DNA from 3 places in the Pandoraea sp. genome. Region 1 is predicted to be linked to each of the others. Evidence: predicted binding sites of a transcription regulator. Region 1 holds the regulator's gene; each other region holds the start of a gene.

Region 1 (2,269 bases):
CCAACCGTCGGCTTCCTTCATATAGACGTTGGTGGCGAGCACGAAGGCGTAGCGCGCTTGCGGACGCGCTTCGACCTGAATTTGTTCGAGCACGCTGTGGACCGCGCACAACGGGTTGCGAGCGACTTGAAGCTGGCTGACCGTCACCTGTAGCCCGGCGTTGGCGAGAATCTGCTGCCAACTGGTGCGAACGGCCGCCGGGCCGACATGCCGTGGCCCCGACGGGTGAATGCAGGCGATCTCTTCATCTTCCGACCAGACCGCCATCAGCGCATCGGTATCACCGGCGCGAAGCGCCTCGTAGTATGCATGTTCGGCGTCTTCCGGACTCAGGAAAATGGCAGCGGGCATAATACGGCCTCCGTCGGGGTGATGCGCCGGACACCCGGTGTGCCGGCCGGCGAACGCGCCGATTATGGAGGGTTTGCCCGAGCTTGTCGAACGCTGGGATCGAGTCGCCGCCGACGAGCAACTCTTGATCTGGCGCAAGGCGACGCCAGGGCCGAAGCGGTAGCTTATCGGAAATGCAGAGCACCGACGACAGGCGAAGGCGCTCGGGCGCCCCCGCCGGCAAGCATCAGCAGGGAACGCCTGCGAGGCTTCGTAGCGCGGCCCCGTCGACGATCTTCACATGGCGCTGACGTATTTCGATCATGCCGTTCTGCGCAAAGCGCGAAAACAGACGGCTGACGGTTTCAAGCTTGAGACCGAGGAAGCTGCCGATTTCCTCGCGGCTCATGCGCAACACGAACTCGTTGGCTGAGTAGCCGCGCGCGGCAAGCCGCTCGGAGAGGTTGAGCAGGAAGACGGCCAGACGCTCTTCGGCGCGCATGGTGCCGAGCGTGAGCAGTTGCTGGTGCTTGTTGCGGATTTCCTGGCTCATGAGACGGTGCAGTTGACGTTGCAGCGTTGGCACCTGACGCGATAGCGTCTCCAGTTCGCCGAAGCGGGCAATGCACAGTTCGCTGTCTTCGAGCGCGATGGCGGCGGTCGGGTGACGATTGTCGGCGACAGCGTCCAGGCCAATCAGTTCGCCCTGAAGATGAAAGCCGACGACTTGTTCGCGCCCGTCGGACGCGGTGATGCAGCTTTTGAGTGAGCCGAAACGAATGCCGTAGACAGCGTTCAGATCATCATTGGCGTGATACAGCACGTCGCCCTTCTTGAGGCGTCGGCGCTCGTTCACGAGTGCATCCAGTCGTTCCAGCTCGGGCTCCGGAATGCCCACCGGCAGGCAGAACTGCCCAAGCGAGCATGTGGAACAACGGGGCTGAGCGATAGGAATGCGACCGATTTCTGTGGTCATGGGGGCCCCTGGCGATTTTTTTTGAGAGTCTACCATGGGGCGTTAGCCTATCGTTTTCCCCTGCGAAGTCGTCAGGATTTCGACGGCGCTTTACGCGCGTCGGTGTTTCAGTAATAATTGCGCACATACCGGACGTCCGTCTCGCCGCACTATCGGCCTGGGCGTTTTTTCCCGGCAGGTCGTTTCGAAGCATTCAGGTCGCGCCGCCGTCACTACGACCGAACACAATCGGGCGCGCGCTTATGCGAAGCGGTTACGACCGTTTCTCGTGTTCCAAGCATCCATTTATTCCTGATACCGGGTCGCCAAGCCCCCGGTCTGCTTAGTCGCACATGAATACCCAAGAGGCGAAACTCGTCCTCGAGACCGCGTTGATTTGCGCGCAGGAGCCGCTCAAGGTCGGCGATCTGCGCAAGCTCTTCAATGACGCTGTGTCCGGTGACACGGTGCGTGCGCTGCTCGAGGAAATCCGCGTGCAATGGGATGGCCGAGGTGTGGAGTTGGTGGCACTGGCCACCGGCTGGCGTTTCCAGAGCCGTCCGCGCATGCGTGAATACCTTGACCGTCTCAATCCGGAGAAGCCGCCGAAGTATTCGCGCGCCGTCATGGAGACGCTTGCGATCATTGCGTATCGTCAGCCGGTCACGCGTGGCGACATCGAAGAGATTCGCGGCGTGACGGTGAACACGCAGATCATCAAACAGCTTGAAGATCGTGGCTGGATCGAGGTCATCGGTCATCGCGATGTACCGGGGCGCCCCGGCCTGTATGCGACGACCAAGGACTTTCTCGACGATCTGGGCTTGCGCGCGCTCGATGCGCTGCCGCCACTCGAAGATCCGGCCGCGCAAGCGCAGATCGACCTGCTCGCGCAGCAGAACATCGAGTTCGGCGAGCGTGCCGAGGCCGACGCGGGAGATGAAACGTCGTCCGACGACATGCCCGTCGCGGATGTCGAGGCGT
Region 2 (2,269 bases), on a different contig from region 1:
ACTGTGAATTCGCTTCGCTGCGGCGATAGCGGTCGAAGACCTGCGCGACCACGCGCACCAACAGACGCCCCGCAGGCAAGATTCGCAGCCCTTGGGTGTCGATGGCCACGAGCGCGTCGGCCGCGAGATCGGCCAACTCGCCCAGTTCGCTCGCGAAATACGAGGCGAAGTCGATACCGTACGCCTGCTCGATCGTGGCGAAGTCCAGCGACATGCGACACATCAGGCGCGAGATGACGTCACGCCGGAGGTGGTCGTCTTCATCGAGCCGCACGCCACGGGAGATCGCAAGTCCTCCAGCATCGATCGCGTCGTAATACGACTGGAGCGTCTTGGCGTTCTGCGCGTAGCTATCCCCCACACGGCCGATGGCCGACATGCCCACACCGATCAGGTCGCAATCGGCCCGCGTGCTGTATCCCTGGAAGTTGCGATGCAGGGTACCGGCGGCCTGCGCCCGCGCCAGCTCGTCGTCGGGGCGCGCGAAGTGATCCATGCCGATGTACACGTAGCCCGCGTCACTGAGCCGGGCGATGATCGTCTGCAGCAACGCGAGCTTTTGCGGGCCGTCCGGCAGGGCGTCGGGCAGGCAGCGCTGCATCTTGAATTGCTGCGGCAGATGGGCGTAGCTGAAAACCGACAGGCGCTCCGGCGCCATCTCGATCACGGCGTCGAGCGTGTTTGAGAACGACGCCGGTGTCTGATGCGGCAAGCCGTAGATCAGATCGAAGTTGACCGAGCGGAAGCCGCAGCTTCGTGCCGCATCGAGCGCGGCCTCGACCAATGCGCGTGGTTGTACGCGATGAATGGCTTCCTGGACGCGGGGATCGAAATCCTGCACCCCGATGGAGAGACGATTGAAGCCGAGCGCACGCAAGGCGCGAATCGACGCGGGACCCGCACTGCGCGGGTCGATTTCAATGGCGTACTCGGCACTGTCGTCGTGCGTCATCACGAAGTGGCGGCCGATGGCGTCGACGAGCGAGGCGATCTGTTCCAACGAGAGGAACGTCGGCGTGCCACCGCCCCAATGCATCTGCGCAAGCGAGCGACCCGCACCGAGCAGCGAGGCCTGTCGCGCGATCTCCACATGCAGACGCTCCACATAGGCGTTCGCGTGAGCACGATTGTTCGTCACGATCTTGGTGCACGCGCAGTAGAAGCACACCGTGTCGCAAAACGGAACGTGCACGTAGAGCGAGAGCGGTTTGCCGGTGCGCTTGGACTGCGCCGCAGCGCGCACGTAGTCGCCAGCGCCGAAGTCGTCGCGAAATTGCAGTGCCGTCGGGTACGACGTGTAGCGCGGCCCATTCACGTCATAGCGGCCGAGCAGTTCCGCGTCGAAGTGAAGCGGAACCCTTGGGGCGGCAACGGGAGCGGCAACGGTTCGCTCCGCCGAGCGTGACGCGCATCGCGAATGCCCGTGGCCTTCGTCCAACGCGCGCTTTGCGCAGCCGGGGCATGGCGAGCCGGTGGGCGATTCGCTTGAGGCCGGGGCGTTGGCGCACGGCGTCGGCAAAACGGAGAGGGGATTCATGGGCGGGCCGGTAACAATAGGTGACGTTCGACTGTAGCGTCGCCACGAACGCGCCGCTCTGACTTGCGTCAAACACCCCGCCCGGCGTGGGGGGCATGGGAGGGCATGGGGGGCATTGCGGGCGAAGGGCGTCATGGCGAACGATGTTGCGTGGCGACCGGCATTCGATACGTATCCGGACGCCAACGCGCGCATGGAACGGGGCGGTGATGCGCAATCGTCGCTGTCGCGCCGGGCAAATTTTGGCTGCCTACGGTAAGCTAGCACCTGTTCACATCCTTTGCGTGAACCAGCCCTACGCCTTATTGAAGTCCCCGCCGTGTCGAGAGTCCTGGCGGCACGCGCGCGGCGCGCCCCGGAACGGTCTGGGGCGGCGGTCCACCCGGTGCCCGCAGGTAGGCGCAGCGCCGGTGAATTGCCGGTCGGCCGCCGATGCTCGTCTTAATCTCCTGCCAGCACGACGCGGCACCTCAAGATTGGAAACAACATGGACCGTCTGCAATCGATGCGCGTTTTCGTCAAAGTGGCCGACAACGGGAGCTTTGCCCGTACGGCCGCCCAGATGGATCTGTCGGCCGCTGTGGTCACGCGGCACGTCGCGGAACTCGAATCGCATCTTGGCGTTCGTCTGCTCAACCGCACCACCCGCAGCCTGTCGCTGACCGGCGCCGGACAGGTGTATCTCGAACGCTGCCGGCAGATCATCGACGAAGTCGACGAGGCCGATGCGCT
Region 3 (2,269 bases), on a different contig from region 1:
ACACGTCGCACTTTCGTGCGCCGCGCCCGGGCACGGAGATGCATTTCGTCATCGTGGACAACGGCCGTTCGGCGCGTCTCGCCATGGACGACTTCTGGTACTCGCTCAAGTGCATTCGCTGCGGTGCCTGCATGAACACCTGCCCGGTCTACCGGCGCAGCGGCGGTTTGTCGTACGGCAGCACTTACGCCGGGCCGATCGGCGCCATTCTCAATCCGGCCTACGACCTCAAGCGCTACAGCGCGCTGCCGTTCGCGTCGACGATGAACGGCAGTTGCACCAACGTCTGTCCGGTACGGATCAACATTCACGAGCAGCTCTACAAGTGGCGTCAGATCGTGGCCGAGGAAGGCGAATTGCCGCGCGTCAAACGCAGCCTTATCAAGGTCGCCGGCAAGCTGCTCGCCAACCCGGTGCTGTATCGCGCGTCGGTCAAATCGATGAATACCGCGCTGCACCGTTTGCCCAACCTGGTGCTCTACAACCCGCTCAACACGTGGGGCAAGGGCCGCGATCTGCCGGAGGCCCCCACACAGACGTTCCGGGACTGGTATGACGCCCACCGGGGATCGAACGACGCCGCGCGCAAGGAAAAATCATGAGCACTTCCCGCGAAGAATTTCTCGTGCGCGTGCGCGCCGCGCAGCGTGTGACGTTACGCGACGACGAGCGTCCCGCCGATGGCACGCGCGAGCGGTTTCCTTTGCCCGAGCTGCCGGTTTTCGAGACACCTGCCGGTGACCGGCGCGAACGCTTTGGCGACAACCTCATCGCGATGGGCGGCAAGCTCGCGTCGCTGGGCAGCGCGCAGGCATTGCCCGCGTGGCTCGCCGAACGCTTTCCCGGCGTGACCCCCGTCACGGCAACGCCGGAAGCCACCTCGGCCGCACCGCTCGAGCGCAGGCGCGCGCCTGCGTCGCTGCACGATGTCGACGTCGGCATCGTACGGGCCCGATTCGGCATTGCCGAGACCGGCTCGGTCTGGCTCTCCGAGCAGGAGTATGGTGTCAACGCACTCGGCTACCTCGTGCAGCATCTCGTGGTATTGCTCGACCCGAACGACATCGTCGACGGCCTGCAGGACATCTATCGCCTGCCCGACTTCGCGTCGGTGCGCTACGCGGTGCTGGTCACCGGCCCATCGGCCACAGCCGATATCGAGGGCATACTCATCCAGGGGGCGCAGGGGGTGCGTTCGCTCACGGTCGTGTTGCTGCCCCGCGACTGAATGCCACGAAGTCCGTCATGGGCGCGCGACAGTTTGTCGCACAAAGCACCCGCGTTTTCTCGCGCTTGATGCGCATCAAGTTCGCCGCAGGGACCTGCTTCTACCATCGGCCGTGCTCACTCACGACTTTGGAAACCATCATGAAGCACTCCCTCGGCGCTGCGGCCGTCGCAGCCGCGCTTGTCACCGGTGCCGCCTTCTTCAGCCCGTTCGCTTGCGCACAAGCGAATTCGCAAGACTCCTCACCCTCCACAGATGACGCCCGCCCCGGGGCGGCGGCCACCTTTGGCTTCATCAAGGACAGCTCGCAGGGCATCTATGCCGGCGATATCCTCGCACGCGTGCGCGCCATCGGCATTCTGCCGGACTCGCATGCGAGCGGCAGTGTGCTGCCGTCGCTGGGTGTGAGCGTGAATAACGCGATCGTGCCGGAGCTCGACTTCACGTACATGATTCTCGATAACGTCGGCGTCGAGCTGATTCTCGGCATGTCGCGTCATCAGCTCACGTCCAACCTCGGACATCTCGGCGGCGTGAACGTGTTGCCACCAACGCTGCTGTTGCAATACCACTTCAATCACGCGGGCAAAGTGCGGCCGTACGTCGGAGCCGGCATCAACTACACGCGCTTCTGGAACAGCAGCCTCAACGCGGGCGGCACACCGATCTCGATCAAGAATCATAGCGTCGGCCCTGCACTGCAAGCGGGGGTGGACATTCAGATATCCAAGCGTCTGTTCTTCAACATCGACGTCAAGAAAGTCTGGATGAAGACCGATACCTCGCTCGCAGGCACTGACCTGGGCACGCTGCACATCGATCCGTTGATCGTCGGTGTGGGGGTGGGCATGAAGTTCTGATTGCCGGGGCGGAGCGCCGACCCGGCCTTGGGGGGCCGTGGCGCTCCCTTTTTTCAGCACCCGGCGCGCGATGCGGCAAATTGTCGCGCCTTCTCTACATGAGAACGCAAAGCGTTTACGCCGCGCGCGGACAACACCTACAATGCTTGGTTCCCTGAACCTGCGCTCCACGTAACCCGGT

The links. Region 1 encodes FNR, which switches genes on or off when oxygen is low (the NO sensors DNR and NnrR bind a similar motif). Its sites were predicted from a motif close to TTGATNNNNATCAA; they were not measured.
Region 2: a site for FNR is predicted at 1,596-1,609, ahead of hemN (oxygen-independent coproporphyrinogen III oxidase). Genes of this name have one in related genera too.
Region 3: a site for FNR is predicted at 1,294-1,307, ahead of ACE3UG_RS05305 (OmpW family protein). Genes of this name have one in related genera too.

Annotation. Positions count from the first base shown of each region.
Region 1 is NZ_JAYRUC010000015.1:91,507-93,775, forward strand. Features, by position in the region: gene ACE3UG_RS13780 (nuclear transport factor 2 family protein) at 1-351, opposite strand, end outside; gene fnr (fumarate/nitrate reduction transcriptional regulator Fnr) at 578-1,306, opposite strand; gene scpB (SMC-Scp complex subunit ScpB) at 1,639-2,269, shown strand, end outside.
Region 2 is NZ_JAYRUC010000004.1:138,284-140,552, reverse strand. Features, by position in the region: gene hemN (oxygen-independent coproporphyrinogen III oxidase) at 1-1,537, opposite strand, end outside; gene ACE3UG_RS04610 (LysR family transcriptional regulator) at 2,025-2,269, shown strand, end outside.
Region 3 is NZ_JAYRUC010000005.1:77,182-79,450, reverse strand. Features, by position in the region: gene ACE3UG_RS05315 (lactate utilization protein B) at 1-602, shown strand, start outside; gene ACE3UG_RS05310 (lactate utilization protein C) at 599-1,228, shown strand; gene ACE3UG_RS05305 (OmpW family protein) at 1,369-2,088, shown strand.